3 regions of the Oceanobacillus sp. M65 genome follow, and region 2 is predicted to be linked to each of the others. Evidence: riboswitches for the same ligand, from Rfam matches in the RefSeq annotation. Region 2 holds a riboswitch; each other region holds the start of a gene.
The links. Region 2 has a riboswitch for S-adenosylmethionine ahead of ACTWPF_RS14645 (homocysteine S-methyltransferase family protein). Riboswitches for the same ligand answer to the same signal wherever they lie in the genome.

Region 1 (5,863 bases), on a different contig from region 2:
CAAAGTAATCCTGTGCCCACACATGCTTGAAAATATTTTCAACGCTAAACACTTTGTTTGGGTGGCTTGCTAGCAAATAAAGAATCTCAAATTCCTTCGGGGTTAAATCAATGTCTTGATCGAATAAGCAAACTCTTCGTTGATCAGGAAGAATAATAAGTCCGCCAAAATCTAGCTTTTCTGATTCATTATTTGGCTGGTTAAGCTTCTTGTAGCGTCGCAGTTGCGCGTTGACACGAGCTGCTAATTCAATAGGATTAAAGGGCTTGGTCATGTAATCATCTGCACCAATCACAAGTCCTTGCACCTTATCAAAGTCTGAGGTTTTTGCGCTTAAAAATATAATCGGCATATTATGTTTCTCACGAATGGAGCGTGTAACTTCATACCCGTCCATTTTCGGCATCATGATATCTAGAATCACAAGATCTATGGAATAGGAATCGATAGCGTCAAGCGCCTCTTGCCCATCTAAAGCTTTTAAGACACGATAGTTTTCTTTCTCCAGATGGATCGCAATTAAATCGGCAATTTCTATTTCATCGTCTGCGATAAGAATGGTCGCCTTCTCCATTTCGATGCCTCCCTGCATTTAACTTATTTATTATCACGTATAAACTATAGCATATATTTAAAAACTCCCTAAGAAGAAGTCAAAGCTTTTTAATTAATCAAGCTGTTTCGGAAAAACTTCTAAACGGACTACTTTTTCTTTTAGAGATGTCGTAACCCATTTCCTGAATCTCTGTGATAGAAATAACAAGTATCCTGCCTATTTTAAAGTTTTTTTGTAATATATTTCAAAATATATATGTGGTACAATTTAACTATAAGTTGTTCACTAATGAGTCAATAGTCTAATTTTAGTAAAATGGACAGGAAACTTCTGAGATACAATTTTTAAAGGAGAGTGTTTTAAGTTAAAAAATTGTCTAAATGCAATTTGTCTTGTACAACTTATAAATTGTAACTGTAAAACTAAATATAAAAGGAGAAAAGAATGGATACTTTATTTTTTATTTTATTTTTTATATCTATTTTAGCACTACTTATAGGACTAATTAAACCTAATATTGTTTTAAAGTGGATGCCTGTAGCCAAAAGAAACAGGAAACATGTGACTATGTACTTTGGTATCGCAACAATAGTGTTTCTCATTTTATTCGGAGTAACAACCCCGCCCACAAGTGATATCGCTGATAATAACAGTCAAACAGAGCAGGTGAAAGCCGAAGAGGCAGAGGCCGAGAAGCAAGAGGAGGAAGAAAAGGTTAAAGCAGAAGCTGAAAAGCAAGAGGAGGAAGAAAAGGCTAAAGCAGAAGCTGAAAAGCAAGAGGAAGAAGAAAAGGCTAAAGCAGAAGCTGAAAAGCAAGAGGAAGAAGAAAAGGCTAAAGCAGAGGCTGAAAAGCAAGAGGAAGAAGAAAGGGCTAAAGCAGAGGCTGAAAAGCAAGAGGAAGAAGAAAAGGCTAAAGCAGAAGCCGAAAAGCAAGAAAATAAAGAAACGATGTCACAGCAACAGGCTGTAAAAATGGCGGAAGATTACGTAGCATATACGGCATTTGCAAAAAGTGGCTTAATAGAACAGTTAGAATATGAAGGCTTTAATAATAAGGATGCTACTTATGCAGTAGAAAAAATTAATGTAAATTGGAAAGAACAAGCAGTAAAAATGGCGGAAGACTACTTGGATTATACTGCATTCTCAAAAAGTGGGTTAATAGAACAGCTAGAGTATGAAGGTTTCAGTAATGAAATTGCTACCTATGCAGCGAATGAAGTAGGTCTATAAACAAATCGCTTCATTAGATTTCCCAATAGAATTTGCCTCCAATTCAAAATGCATTTATGGAGTTCGGTTAAGAATTATTATTATCAACTCAAAACCCCTTTTGGTAATCATAACCATAAAGGGGTTTTCTTCTCAAATTTTATTCACTTTTACTGGCCAGTTCCTTCTCAGGTAAAGTTTATCGCACTATGATGAATTATATTTTACCTTCTTTAACACAATTCTCTACTAACCTCATGAACTTCGCATCTCTTTTCGGAATGCGTATGAAAAGAGCAAGGAAATAAAAATGGCTCCTCCGATGATATTGCCAATACTTGCGGGGATTAGGTTTTGTAAGACATATTCCTGCCATACATACTTATCAGATGTAAAGAGGCCTAAACTGAAATACCCCATATTTGCTGCGCTATGCTGAAAATTCCCAGCCACAAAAAGTATGACAGGTAAAGCTGTGCCCAAAATTTTACCGACCATATCCCTAGCCGCTGTGGTTAGAAAGGCAGCCATTCCTATAAGCCAATTTGCGAGAATACCAGACACAACTACTTGAAACCAGCCAATCCATCCATTCTCAGCAAATTTCATTTTATGAGATAGAAGGGTTTCTATCTCTTTCGTGAATTCAGGTGTCATGGAGTTTGAACTGATTACTAATAAAGCCACAAACAACGCACCAACAATGTTTCCGATATAGGCTACGACCCAGAATTTGACGTATTTATTTTTCTTCCAATAAGACTTTTGTAAATAAGATGTTGGCAAAAGTACATTTACTTCAGTAAACAAAACAGAACCTGATACAAATACCATTAGATACCCTGCTGTAAATCCAAGTCCCTGCAAAAGATAGGTAAGCCCTTTAGCATCAATACCGATAGCAAGCAACACTGAAAAAAGAGCTCCAAAGGTCATAAACGAACCAGCCTTTAAAGAAAGAATGAACTGGGAAGGCATATTTGTATCAAGGTGCTCTTTCCCTTTTTCGCTAAACGTCTCCATTACCTGAGACGGGAATAAATATTGCCTTTCTGGTTTCTCTTGCACCCTACTGGACTGGTTTGACGATTTATGATCACTATTATCACCCATACTATTCCTACTCCCCCTATTTGTTTTATTTCTATGTTGCGATTGGGTTAATTTTTTCAACCATTCCTTTACTAGATACCCTAATGGCGATATGTTCATACCACTTTTCACACCATGGCCCATGTCATTCGCCACCTCTTATAATAACAATCTTCTAATATCCCCTTGACATTTTGATCCGACAACTGTAGTATATTGACTAATCAAAAAATTTCATATGATTTTTCTTATCCAGAGAGGTGGAGGGACTGGCCCATTGAAACCTCAGCAACAGACATTTGTACTGTGCTAATTCCAGAAGCGTTAAGCTTGGAGATAAGAAGAGAAAATTTTTACGTATCCAACCCTCTTCTTATTTGTTAAGAAGGGGGTTTTTTGTTGGTTACATAAAATAGATACGTTTATTACTAGTTTAGTTGAATTGCGTTTATAAAAAATAAAACGAAAGTAGGGATTTAACATGTCAATTACCTTAACGAAAGCACCTTTTAAAGCGGATCAAGTAGGAAGTTTATTACGACCGGAAAGCATTCATCAAGCAAGAAAGGAATTTAAAGAAGGAATAATTTCTGCTACACAATTGCGTGAGATCGAAACAAAGGAAATTAAGCGTATTGTTGATAAGCAGATTGAAATTGGCTTGAATGCGGTGACGGATGGCGAGTTTAGACGTAGATTCTGGCACACTGATTTCTTAGAGCATCTAAACGGGATAGAAGGATATGTTCCAGACGTAGGCTATGTTTTTAATGGAAATGAGGAGACTGAAAGATATAATGTCCGAAATATAGGGAAGGTTTCCTTTAATCCCGATCACCCTTTCATTAAAGATTTCATTGAATTCAATGATATCGTTGCTGGGCGTGCAGTTGCCAAACAAACAATCCCTAGCCCTAATCAACTCTTCAATCAAGGAATAATTAATGAAGAAATTTACCCTGACATTGATGAATATGCCAATGATGTTATTCAAACATACCGTGATGCATTACACGCTTTTTATGAAGCTGGGGTTCGCTATCTACAATTCGATGATGTTTATATTGCTGGTCTTTCTTCACCAGATATTCCGTTTAACGAAGGGAAATATTCAAGGGAAAAACTAATAAACCTGGCATTACGCGTTGTTAATGAGGTACTGGAAGGAAAACCAGACGATTTAGTTGTGACGACACACTTATGTCGTGGAAACTATCGATCCAATTGGGCATTTGAAGGGAGTTATGACTTAATCGCATCCACTTTGTTTGCCAAAGAGAAAGTAGATGGATTCTTCTTGGAATATGATGATGAGCGTTCTGGTGATTTCAAACCGCTAAAACATATCCCTGCTGGCGGAGCTCAGGTTATTCTTGGTGTAATCACATCAAAAAATGGGGAGCTAGAGGACAAAGAATCTATTAAAGCACGAATTAAAGAGGCATCTCAATATGTTCCGCTAGATCAACTATGCTTGAGCACACAATGTGGATTTGCATCAACCCACCACGGAAATAAATTAACGGAAGAAGATCAGTGGAATAAATTAAAATTTATAGTTGAGATTGGGAAAGAGATTTGGGGATAAAAACTTCAAGAAGAGGAATGTAACAATTCCTCTTCCTTTTTACATTTAGGCTAAGTCCAGTATGCGCAAAGCGTAAACGCGTTATTAAGGATCTTTTTCCCTTGCTAAAAGTCCTTTATTTATTTGCTGAAAGGATCGATTACATGACAAAAAGACACATCGAGACACAACTGGTGCAGCTGGGTAATCATAGCGACCAAAAAACCGGTGCAGTAAACCCGCCAATTTATTTATCAACAGCTTACCAGCACCAAGGACTTAACTTGAGCACTGGATACGACTACACAAGGACAAAAAATCCAACTCGATCCATTCTTGAGGAAGGGATTGCAAACTTGGAAGCAGGAGATAGAGGGTATGCCTGCAGTTCGGGAATGGCTGCCATTCAACTAGTCTTATCCCTTTTCCGCTCAGGAGATGAGATTATTGCGCCAGAGGATCTATATGGAGGAACCTATCGTTTACTTCAGCATTATGCCGATACCTATAATATCCAAACTACTTACACGGCGTTTAACGACGTTAAAGAAACAGAACAAGTCATTACAGGAAATACTAAAGCCTTGTTTATCGAAACTCCAACAAATCCGTTAATGCAAAAAATTGATATTCAAGAATACGCGACTCTTGCCAAGAAACACAACCTATTATTAATAGTAGATAATACGTTCTTAACTCCTTATCTCCAGCGTCCACTGGAATTGGGTGCTGACATTGTTATCCACAGTGCAACCAAATACATTGGCGGGCACAACGATGTACTAGCTGGCTTAGTTGTCGCAAACGGAAATACGATTTGTGAAAAATTGTCCGAGTTACATAATGCCTCTGGCGCTGTCTTGTCTCCATTTGATTCATGGTTATTGATCAGGGGTTTAAAAACCCTTGCGTTAAGAATGAGACAACATGAGGAAAATGCAAAGAAAGTTGCTGCGTATTTAGCAAATGAACCGATGGTAACGGATGTACTTTACCCTGGCTATGGGGGGATGCTTTCTTTTCGCCTAAAAGAAAGTAAATGGATTGGAGCATTTTTGGAAAATCTGCAGTTAATCACCTTCGCCGAAAGTCTAGGCGGAATCGAAAGCTTTATAACCTATCCGGCTACACAAACTCACGCTGACATTCCAGTTGCAGAACGAACACGTCGTGGTATTTGTGATCGGCTATTACGATTTTCAGTTGGCATTGAAGAAGCGGAGGATATTATTGGAGATATGAAGCAGGTGTTTTCGAGTCTAGAAAAAAGAAGATTAAATTAGAAACATAGAAGAAAAGACCTCTCAACAGTTCAGTGAACTAATGAGAGGTTTTCTTTAATAGTTTATTTTATGGGGTATCAAAAAGTGGAAGATAGTAAAATGTTAAACGAAAAAGTTGGAATAAATTAACCAAGCCACTTTGAAAGATTAGGC
Region 2 (5,863 bases):
AGAACTCAATGCAATGGTTGCCGGGAAGTTTCAAATTCCTTCTATTTTTATTAGTGGGGATGATATTTATGTAAAAGAAGTAAAAGAAACCTTACCCCTAGTACAGTCTGTTGTAACCAAATATGCTAGAAACAGATTAGCTGCTGAATTAATACATCCTGATGTCGTGCAACTAGAGGTTGAAAAATATGTACAGGTCGCAGTGGAAGACATAGAACACTACCAGCCTTTCGTTTTGGAAGGACCTATTACGTTTGAAATCGAATTTAAAGGCCCGCAACAGGCGCAAATGACGTCAACATTACCAACTGTGCAAATGCTCACGCCAACTCGTATTAGTTTCACATGTGATGACATGGTCACAGCATACAAACATATGTGGGGCTGTGTCATAATTGCCATGGCCTCAACAAACGGAGTTCTTGGTGCTGTAAACAATTAATAGAGGAGGGAAAGTGATGAGTTTAGACCAGATAAGGGAATTTATGGAGAAAAATAAAGAGGAATATTTGGAGACGTTATTTACTTTATTACGCCAGAAAAGTATTAGTGCACAGAATATTGGGATGAAAGAAACAAGTGCCATGCTACTTAAGATGTTAGCAGATATCGGAATGGATAGTAGATTAATTGAGACGGATGGACATCCTGTCGTTTACGGTGAAATGATGAAGGGAGATAATGATTTTACGTTACTCATATACGGACATTATGATGTTCAGCCTGCAGACCCGATTGAGGAGTGGAATTCACCACCCTTTGAACCAACGATAAGAGACGGGAAGATATATTGCCGTGGGGTTGGGGACAATAAAGGACAGCTCATGGCGCAAATTCTCGCACTTAAAAGCTACCAAGAAGTTATAGGGGATCTTCCGATAAATATCAAATTTGTATTTGAAGGAGAAGAAGAAAGTGGGAGCCCGAATATAGCTAAATTTGTCTCTGAGCATCGCGATTTATTAAAAGCAGATTTAGTGTATACATCAGATGGACCAATGCATGAAAGTGGGGCGCCTTTTGTTTTACTCGGAGTTAGAGGAATGCTCTATGTAGAACTAAATGCAAAAGGCTCAGATTGGGATAATCATTCTGGTAACAAAGGAAATATTGCTCCAAATCCAGCATGGCAGCTTGTTGATCTTCTAGGTACCATGAAGGATAATGATGGTAATATATTAATAGAAGGGTTTTATGATGACGTGCAAAAACCCACTGTAAACGAGGAAGAATTGATATCCACATTACCTTATGATGCTAAACAAGTCGCTAATCAAATTGGATATAAAGGTTTTGATATGACACGGGAGGAATATTACCGAAAACTAACCCTTGAACCGACTTTAAATATCGCAGGTTTTCATAGTGGTTATGGTGGGGAAGGTGCAAAAACAATTATCCCTTCTACTGCTATGGTCAAAATGGATATGCGATTAGTAATTGATCAAGACCCAGATGATATTTTAGAAAAATTTATTAAACATGTTCATAAACATGCACCTGGAGTAGAAGTGGTAAGTCATGGTTCAATGAAGCCATCTCGTACGTCTGCAGATCTGGAGGTTGTAAAGGTTATTAAGGAAGCAGTCAAGGAAGCCTACCATGAAGAGCCAGTCCTACAGCCTAGCCTAGGTGGTAGTTTACCAGATTATGTCTGGACCCAAATACTAGGTGTACCTTCTGTTATCGTTCCATATGCAAATTCTGATGAAGCAAACCATTCACCAAATGAAAATCTAAATGTAGATAATTTCTTCAAAGGGATAATCTGTACTTGTTCTGTGATTCGTTCTTTAGGGAAGTAAATGGATATGGAAATGGGCTCACGAGGGAAATGTGAATTCTGTCGCAGAATCTTGTATGAGATTGTCTTCTAGTTATCATTATTCTGTTTTAGCTCCGTTAGTTTCCTGAGGTAAAACACCGACTGCCGCAATTCGATTATTAATTGGTAACATTGGGCTGTACAGTATAACAATTTTAAAAAACGGTTCCTGATTGTTGTAAGGAACCGTTTTTTTCTATGTGTAATTAGACTTACATTGTAAGCTGCATTATCCAGACGTTATTCCAAATAAATCGTGACTTTAAAGGTATTGTGGATCAATCGTATATGACAGCTTTGCCTTGTTCTCGTAATTTTTTTAAGGATGTAAGCATATGATTTATTTCTTCGTCAGAATGTCTTTTCCATGAACCTAATTCAGCTACTATTTTCAAAGGCGATTTAGATCTATAAGAACGTGTTGGATTTCCCGGGAATCTTTTATCCGTTACGTTTGGGTCGTTTTCAAATTCACCTAAAGGTTCTACTACGTAAATTCTTTCTTTTGACTTGGATGTCGCTAATTCAGCACCCCATTTAGCCGCATCTAATGTAGCAGTGAAATATATATAGTTTGATTTTTTGTCTTGATAATTTGATAAGTATTGCGGTTCCAAAAGATCTCCAATATTTAGTTCTGCTTTAGTACCATGAAAGAAAGGTCCACTATCTAAGACATCTTTTTTGTCATTCATACTGATACACCTCTTATTTTGGATTTATATATAACAGTATAGAACAGGGAAGATGGAAAATGTAGTCTATTAACACCTTATTATTCGTAGTATAATGGAAGTAGAGAGAAGGAAGTCGGATGGAAATTATCAATACTTCAGTCAGTTTGCTATGTATGAGTCTGCTAAAGAAGTAATAACATATGAGCAGGTAGGAGTATAGGGCTCTGACAATGATCAAGAAAAGGATGAAGATAACGAATTACCAAATATATTAACCAATACGTATGATCTTTTTATGATTGCCAGTGTATTGCTTGTTGTAGGTGGAGTTATGTTTTATTTTCAGAGATAGGAGCATTTATCCTAACTTTTTCTCATCACTTTGCAATAAGATAACTCTCATGAGGGTTTTTTATCGGAAATTAGGATTAAAGTTTGCATGAGGCGATGATAAAACAGCGTTTTTCTGGTTGGAAGAAGGAAAAAGTTGGTTAGGATTGTGGGAAGGTAGTGAGTATCAAACTCCTTATCATCCATCATAAAGGCACATAGCTTTTCGAGTTTCTTATGAAAATTTAAAAAGTCTCTAGAGTGGCTTGATTCCTTAGACATGGAGGCTGTTCCTTTTGGTAACAGAACTACTACGGAACCATTTATAAGGCCAAACCAAGGAAACGCGTCTGTTTATTTTCTTGACCCAGACGGTAATAGTTTAGAACTGATGTGTTACATTGAAGTCCCTGATAATTTAAAACATATTAATAAGAAATTATCATTTGATGAGTGGGAGAAGTTACTAGCCAATCGTTGAATTAGATAAGAAAATAGTAGATGGAAATAGAGGACGGTGAGGGTTTTAACTTTAGTTTTTTCAACAAACGGGTGCTTTAGTTGAACAAGAACTATAATCTTAAAACGGGTTTTTTGTTGCACCGTACAACGATACTGGTAATAATATAAACATCTACACATTTTGGGTGGTCGTCTTTCTTAGTTGACTTAAACTACGAAACAAATAATTTCTTTTGTGAAAGAATGTACTAAAAGCAACTAAGTTTTATTTATAGCAGGTTGTGGGATAAATCAAATTGATTTACTATCTTCGCACTCTATCCACCGTGAGTTTTAATTTATCCACTAAAAAATCATCAACATACCATTTAAAATTTACCTTGACTTTTGAGGGAATTAGGCGTATTGTTTGAGTAATCAAAAAAATGAATACCTAATATTCTTATCAAGAGAGGTAGAGGGACTGGCCCTGTGAAACCTCAGCAACAGATTTTTTAATACTGTGCTAATTCCAGAAGCGTAAAGCTTGAAGATAAGAAGAGTATTTAGCAAACGGCCGAAGCCTCTTCTTATTTAAAGAAGGGGTTTTTTATTTTGGGTATTAAGCAACGCTCAGCAAGTAAATTACGAGGGAGGAAAAATGATGAAACGTAGTTTAGAAGAACGTTTGAAACAAGGAACAGTAATTGTAGGGGAAGGTTATTTGTTTGAGTTAGAACGAAGGGGATATTTGCAAGCAGGCTCCTTTGTTCCAGAGGTGGCACTAGATAATCCTGAAGCACTAAAACAAGCATACAGGGATTATATGAATGCCGGTTCTGATGTTGTTTTAGCTTTTACTTACAATGCTCACCGGGAAAAAATGCGGATTATTGGTAAAGAAGATTTATTAGAGCCTTTAAACAGAAATGCCATTCGCTTAGCAAAAGAGGTTGCAAAAGAGCATCCAAAAGAAGAAGCGTTAGTAGCTGGAAATATTTCAAACACCAATATCTTTAATCCAGATGTTCCCGAATCAAAGGCTAAGGTTAGAAGTATATTTGCGGAAATGGTGAAATGGTGCAAAGAAGAAGGGGTAGACTTCATAAATGGTGAAACATTCTATTACCATGAAGAGGCGTTAATAGCATTGGAGGAAATCACCAAACAAGGTTTACCAGCAGTCATTACATTTGGATTAATGGGCGAGAATATTTTAAGAGATGGTTACACCGTAGAAGAGTCCTGTAAAATACTTTCGGAAAAAGGTGCATTGGTCGTTGGAATGAATTGTTTCCGAGGCCCTGAAACAATGCAGCCATATCTTGCTGATATACGAAACAATGTGGAAGGATATGTAGCGGGCTTACCTATCCCATATCGTACAACAGAAGAAAACCCAACATTCTTTAACTTGCCTGATGGAGGATGCAGTTGTCACTTACCTACAGAAACAACCTTTCCGACTGCCCTAGATCCACTTTACCATAACCGTTACGAGTTAGCGGCTTGGGCAAAAGAGGCAAAAGATTTAGGCATTAATTATATTGGTCTGTGCTGCGGTGCCTCACCTGCGATGCTCCGTGCAGTAGCAGAAGCTGTAGACGTTGAAACAGTAAATTCAAAATACTCTCCTGATATGGAGAAGCATTTCTTGTTCGGGAAAGACAAAACACTTCAAGAGCACAATTTAAACTACCGATTAAAGGCCTGATAGATTAAAAATGATTCAATTGTGTTAATTAATTGTTTTTAACGGTAATTTGAAACAGAATACTGTTGAAAAATTACGGAGACGATTACGTTTATTAAGTGATCGTCTCTTCTTCGTATTTGACTCTTACTTAGATGTTAAAGCAGACACTCAATTCCACATTGCATCTGTAAGAAAGTCTTATATCGGCTTTTATGCTGCGTACGCTGTACATAATGGCTACTTTTCCATTGATGATCCGATTACTCGTTTTGTAGAAGACTCCTATTTACCCGCATATGAAGGAGTAACCATTCGTCACTTATTAACCCACACACATGGACTTATAATAGCTGATGGTAAACTAGTAAGTGAATATAAACCTGGAGAATCGTGGGCATATAGAGGTCCCAGTATTGAGTTGTTGACAACGATTATCAAAAAAACAACGGGACAGTCTGTTGCTGATATTGTAAAAGAGCATGTCATTGAGCCGGTCGTCTTTGAGGTAGAAGACCCTACTATTTTAGACTTTGCTTTTGCATCTGAACCCATTGTCCTAATTACTATAGAATCCGTATACAGCTTTAAATACCCTATGATAATATAATATTACGAAAATTATAAACAAAGCTTTAAAAAGGCTAGATAGAGTCAGGGGGTTACTTTATGCAGGAAAAAGTAGAAATCAAAGAGGTAGAATCATTTTCCGATAAACAAGAAGCAACAAAATGGAAGTTTATTGGTCCTGGACTTATAGTAGCAGCCACTGGAGTAGGAGCCGGTGATTTAGCGACAGCATTGGTATCTGGAGCGGAATATGGTCTCGCCTTTTTATGGGCTATTGTATTAGGGGTTATCGTGAAATTTGCTATTGGGGAAGGTGTGGGGCGTTAC
Region 3 (5,863 bases), on a different contig from region 2:
TTCGCTACCTCCAGCATGCCATAGGTGCCATAATTGGCTTCGGCTTCAGAATTATAATTTGTATTTGTATTAATGTCATACGTATAAAGGTTACCGTCCTCATCTTCAATAAATTCAATACCAGCGATTTGGATGTCATTCCCTTTAAGCACTTGTTTATATTTTTCTAATACTGGGTGGTCAAAGCCTTTCCTAACTTGGAATTTCGCAGGGGCTTCTTGTTCTTCAGCAGGACAGAATAAATCCTCAATAGTACATGCATCTGCCGGGCAAAGTTCAAATCCTTCTGATGTATCTACTCTTACTGCATAAACAAATTCCCCGCCGACAAACTCACACCTCGTAATATAGGATTCTGGTGACTGAATATATTCCTGTATTAAGGTGACACCATCGACAGGCTCTTCGAAGTCCCCACCTTCTACATATTCCTGCAAGGCTTTAACTGAATGAAACAATTGAACACCAAGTCCCTTCCCTGCTCGATTATGCTTTGTAATAAAAGGTTTCCCTGCAAAGCTTTCGGCTACTTCAATAAATTCTTTTTTTCCAACAGCAGCCGTTGTCTTTGGTGTACGGACTCCGTATTTTTCCAATTCCAAATATTGCTTCACCTTGCTGAGCTCTAGATCAAGCGCCCTGCTCCCATTCACAACCGTTCTACCGTGATGTTCAAGCCAGGATAACACGGCACTTGTCAGCTCTGGAGAAAAACGGTTTCCCCTTGTGTGGGATGATGCACTCATTCGATTATAAAAAACTCCCTCTGGCGGGACGGCAGTCAAATCAACCTTCCCGCTCGTTAGAAGCCAATCCTCATAAGGAATCGCTAATTCATCCAATCGCTTAAATAAATGTGTCGTCCATTCTTCATTTTCATGAATGATATATAATTTCGTCATGATGGCCTCTCCTATCTATTATTTAGTAAAACCTTTTTCCATTCATCGACCTTTGGCATAACATTTTTGGCGAAGTTTTCTAGCTCCTCCAATTGCGGTGAGCACTGTAGCAATAGTAAATCGACTCCAGCTTCTTCATATGCTATAATTTGCTCGGCTATTTGTTGCGGTGTGCCCACAAGATTTGGACGTAGGCCCCTGTTCGATACAGAATAATCCTGCAGTTTTACCTGCTGTTCCAGTTGTGACATTGTCGTAAAGTCCTGAAACCCAGCGTACGCATCGGATTCTTTTACAGTTGTAATTCTCTCAAGCTCTCGTAATGCCTCTTCCTCTGTTTCACGGCAAATAACATAGGCAGCCATACCAAACGACTGTAACGGCTCCTTCCCTGCATGCTTTCTCCGTTCTTTCATATCGTTAATTTTTTGTCTCGCTTCTTCTACTGTATGTCCATGCATGACATAGGCATCACAATAGGTGGAAATAACCTCTTTTCCTTTGTCACTTTCACCGCCAGCATACAACACCGGGTTTGGTCGTTGTACAGGTTTTGGTGAAAGCTTTGTATTTTCAATTTGATAAAATTTTCCGTTGTAGGAGAATGACTCTTCCGTCCACAAACCTTTTAACACTTCAAGAAACTCTTCTGTTCGCTCATAACGGGCATCATGCTCTGTAAATTCTGCTCCATATTGCTTCGCTTCCTCTGCCCACCAGCCGGATACGACATTTAATGTAAAACGCCCATTGCTAATATGATCAATGTTGGCCGCCATTTTGGCTGTAACAGCGGGATTGTGAAAGACAGGACGAACGGCCGTCATAATCTCTATTTTTTCGGTTACAGCAGCTAGTGCTGCAGCAGTTGACCATGCTTCAATTGAATCTTCTTTTGTCCCTTTAATATCATTTAAATAGAGTTCAGCAATCAATGTCGTGTCATAGCCCCATTTTTCTGCTGACTGAATTACTTGCTTTGCATAATTAAAAGTAGGTGGCATTTTCTCATCTTCTACATTACGTAGCCAACCTCCAAAAATCGGTAACCAAAATCCATATCTCATCTTCCCCACTCCTATTCTCCAAATTGAAAACAAAAAAACTCTTTCCCGAAGAAAAGAGTTTAAAATTCTAATAGAACTTCATCCTCTTATCTTCCAAGCAATTGCTTGATGGAATTGGCACAGTATCTAACTAAACAGACCTGTTGCCGAGGCTTCAAAGGGCCATATCCCTCCACCTCTCTAGATAAGAAACATTATTATTTAATTAGTACTTAAAAGATTAGCGCAAAATGTTAGAACTGTCAATTAATTAATTTTTCCTAGTAAAAGCAAGGCTAAGGTCTTTCCGCAATAATACGAACAAGGCTATCTTCCACGTCTTTAGCAGCTTCTTCATCAAGCACATTATTAATCATAATAGAAAAAATATAATTCTCTCCTGACAGGTTCTGTAAATAACCAGATAGTGTAGCTACTCCAAAGATTGTTCCTGTTTTAGCTTCAACCTGGACGTCTCCCAACCGATTCCTTAATGTTCCACCAACCATCTTGCCTGTCTCTCCCGCTACTGGGAGTGCGTTCTTGAAGGCAGGAAACCATGGCTTATCCTGTACGATAAAAAGTAGTTTACTAAGTTCGTTTGCTGGAATGAGATTGACATGTGAAATACCCGAACCATCTCGAATTAATAACGTACTTCGATTTAACCCAAGCTTTTCTAGCTCCTTTTGCATAACCTCAAGTCCTTTTTCCCAGCTTCCTTCCTTTTGCACATGCTTTCCCATTTCCTTTATGAGCACTTCCCCGTGCACATTGTTGCTCAGCTTCATAAACGGTACAAGCAATTCTTTTAATGGTATAGAACTATGTTGAAAAAGCAAGGAACTTTCATTAGGCGCTTTGCCAACCATCACTTCCCCAGACCAAGTGATCCCTTTTGCTTGAAGTGCATCCTGAAAAAGGGACATAGCATAGCTTGTCGGATCCCATACGGCCATATATTCTTTCACCGTTTCTGCCCCAGCTGGTATGGTGCCTGTAAGCGTGATTTCGTTTGACCCATGTTCTCTTTCCACTGTTAGATCCTCTTCCACATTGTTGGAACTTGTCTCGGCTCGATTATGTATTGTTACATAGTTGGTGTTAGGTGACACAGTTATGATAGGCTTCTCCCCTGGCTCTTCATCGGCTGTTATCTGAAGCGTAACACTTCCCGCGTCATAGTCTTCGTCAGGTGAGGAAGTCAGCGCCGAAATTTGCGCCCCGTAATGAAATGATTCGTCACTCCAAATTAAGTCAGGGGAAAGGCGTACGTTATCATACCATGTATCATCCCCAATAAGATCTCCCTTGATATGCCTCACTCCCAGTTCTTGAAGTTGCTCTGCAAAACGGGCAAAATCTTCAGGTGTCAAGGTCGGATCCCCTTTTCCGACAAGGTAAAGGTTTCCTACTAACTGTTCATCTCTGTTAACGCCGTCGGTCTTTATTTCGGTAGAAAAGGTGTAGTCTTCTCCAAGAACCTCTAAGGCTGCAGCTGCAGTTAAAAGTTTCATATTGGATGCAGGACGAAGCCTTGTATCTCCAAGGTTTTCATATAGAAGCTCGCCAGATTTTGCATCCCGCACACTCATTCCAACTAATGCACCTTTCAACATTGGTTCTGTTTCTATTTCGTTATCCAAACGCTGTTTCATTGTCCCCCGCTCCTCTATCGCATGTACTCTCTTTTCTTCGGGCACTGAAGCAGCTAAGCAAAAGATGAGCAAGAGTATCCATACACGGCTGACATTTCTTTTTAACATCATGTAAGCACCTCTTACATTTTATTGATCAGGCCCTATTCAGTATTTCCACAAAATAAGAAGGAAATCCTTGTTATTAGAAAAACTCGCATTCGCTCGTCTATTAACGAACGCGTACGTTTTTCTTATACTTGGCACTTCAAAATTTTAACTACGTGGTGATTGCTTTCTAGCTGAAATTTTATAATTTCCTAACGTACGAATAAAATGTTTATCCTTTATTCTTATCAACAATCCGGTAGTTGATGGTTAAAAAAGGTATCGAGAAAATGCGCATCTTATGTGTCGCTCTCAAACTCCCTTCCTGTTCTTCACCTACCACAAATGTTTCCTCTAGAGGAAGCTTTAGTACCTGCCTGCCAACAGCCAAATAGATCCCTGCTTGTTGCGCGTTTTCTTGTTGTTTACTTGTTAATTGCAGGTTTCCGTGCTTATTCTGCAATGCAAGGGTGCCAATCATAGTAGAGCCTGGAAGGGGTAGTGCAATATCCATGTAGGTTCTGTCCTCCCCTTCATGAAAAGAATAAATCGCGACAAATATTGTTTCCTCGTTCACCTTTCGCAGCCAGACACGTGGTTTTGTTCGTCCATCAACTGTTTCGCTAATCCCGATAATCCTCCCCGTCATCTCTACTTCCTTAGAAGAGAAAGGAAGATTAAGCTGCCCAATCCGCTTACTAATATGTTGATAGATCCAAGCAAAGGGCTTAAACCATCCGTGCCATTTCACTTGCGAAAAAAGCCTGTAATCATTGGTGTTTTCATAGAAATCAATCACCGAATTTGATAGACTCTCTCTTTCAATTTGCGGCTCGTAAACGTGCATGGAGTCTACCAGTCCACTGTATGTATCTTTCGCTTTTATATCAGCTAGCACTTTTTCTCCGATAACCCGCTTTCCTCTTATGCGACTGACAGGGAATGATCGGTGCATCGCTTTTGGGCGAGGGCAGTTTATCATCCAGCCAATTAGCCCAACCATAGCAAATACGACTCCATTCATTACACCATGGAACCTGAGCATAAAGTCAATGCTTACATAAAACACACCTGTCATATTACCAAAGGCGTAGCATAGGGAGAACAAAATGGAAATTCCCAACGCAGAAAAGGACAGCCGAATGAGCCATGCTTGTATCGAGCGGGAAAAGCTAGTTTTCCATGCTAAGGTGATCAAGCTGTAGATCCCTATCATATAAAGCATTACACCAAGTAACTCTAGTACAACCGCATACGAAATACCAACTGCTACAAGAATGGGTGCCAATAAGATAGCTATACCAGCCATTTTATAAAAACGGTTTTGCTTTAGCCTTCCTAAAAACCCTGCAAAAACCGGTAACAAGAAGGAAGCATAATGAAAATGGATGCCTGTTAACCATGTTAAAATAGGAGAAAAACCAGTATCTAGCTGTACGACACTAGCGAAATACCAAGCCCCTCCAATTGCAAGGTACATGCAACCTATATCAATCATAAATTCTTCAAACCGGGCAAACCCACGCTGTAATAGTCGCTTTGCCCCAAAGCAAGCCACAAGTATCGTGAAAGCTAGATAAAAAAGCGCAAGGACGATATCCCAAGGTGTGCGCTGTGTCATTTCAAGCAAGAAAACAGCAGTTAGTCCGAGAAAAGCTGCATACGGCAGGATACGAAAAAATCCTTGCTCCGCTTTGCCTAACAAATGAAGGGTTAGTGGCACAAATACTAATTGGGCAATACTTAGCAATAAATAATACCATGGCCCAGTACCGAATAAAGTAAGGAATAAAAATAACCCAATCATGCCTATTGCTACTTTATCAAGTGTCATAATGGTGAAACACTCCCTCATAGGCGAAAACAATTCCGATTAGCGGGTTTTTCACATGCACGCTAATCGTGTACGCCTCCTTTTCTTCTATGTATGCTTCTTTAACAGTGGCTTTCCCTTGAAAGATGCTTGGCAATGGAATCTCAACTGGACCAAGCAGCAAGCGCTGTCGCTTGGAAGTGATGGTGAGTGCTCCATGATCGACCGCCAGTTCCAGATCCGAATAAACAATGGGCGGTTCTCCCAGATAATCCTCGATAATAGCCTCTTTTGCATTAAAACGCATTAAGGCATTGAAATAGCGTTGTTTTTCACCAAAGTAAAAAATACGCTCCC

Region 1: another riboswitch for S-adenosylmethionine. It lies ahead of ACTWPF_RS15280 (5-methyltetrahydropteroyltriglutamate--homocysteine S-methyltransferase); the one in region 2 lies ahead of ACTWPF_RS14645 (homocysteine S-methyltransferase family protein).
Region 3: another riboswitch for S-adenosylmethionine. It lies ahead of ACTWPF_RS11965 (LLM class flavin-dependent oxidoreductase); the one in region 2 lies ahead of ACTWPF_RS14645 (homocysteine S-methyltransferase family protein).

Annotation. Positions count from the first base shown of each region.
Region 1 is NZ_JBQQCJ010000004.1:32,681-38,543, reverse strand. It holds gene ACTWPF_RS15295 (response regulator transcription factor) at 1-574, opposite strand, end outside; gene ACTWPF_RS15290 (Ltp family lipoprotein) at 1,001-1,789, shown strand; gene ACTWPF_RS15285 (formate/nitrite transporter family protein) at 2,024-2,881, opposite strand; SAM riboswitch class I at 3,106-3,203, shown strand; gene ACTWPF_RS15280 (5-methyltetrahydropteroyltriglutamate--homocysteine S-methyltransferase) at 3,342-4,448, shown strand; gene ACTWPF_RS15275 (methionine biosynthesis PLP-dependent protein) at 4,592-5,710, shown strand.
Region 2 is NZ_JBQQCJ010000003.1:481,374-487,236, reverse strand. It holds gene ACTWPF_RS14665 (M55 family metallopeptidase) at 1-442, shown strand, start outside; gene ACTWPF_RS14660 (M20/M25/M40 family metallo-hydrolase) at 459-1,805, shown strand; gene arr (NAD(+)--rifampin ADP-ribosyltransferase) at 2,104-2,520, opposite strand; partial or broken gene ACTWPF_RS14650 (VOC family protein) at 2,973-3,313, shown strand; SAM riboswitch class I at 3,734-3,833, shown strand; gene ACTWPF_RS14645 (homocysteine S-methyltransferase family protein) at 3,938-4,987, shown strand; gene ACTWPF_RS14640 (serine hydrolase domain-containing protein) at 5,037-5,576, shown strand; gene ACTWPF_RS14635 (Nramp family divalent metal transporter) at 5,636-5,863, shown strand, end outside.
Region 3 is NZ_JBQQCJ010000002.1:857,943-863,805, forward strand. It holds gene ACTWPF_RS11960 (ATP-grasp domain-containing protein) at 1-902, opposite strand, end outside; gene ACTWPF_RS11965 (LLM class flavin-dependent oxidoreductase) at 914-1,969, opposite strand; SAM riboswitch class I at 2,053-2,160, opposite strand; gene dacB (D-alanyl-D-alanine carboxypeptidase/D-alanyl-D-alanine endopeptidase) at 2,245-3,717, opposite strand; gene ACTWPF_RS11975 (YndJ family protein) at 3,926-5,527, opposite strand; gene ACTWPF_RS11980 (DUF4166 domain-containing protein) at 5,517-5,863, opposite strand, start outside.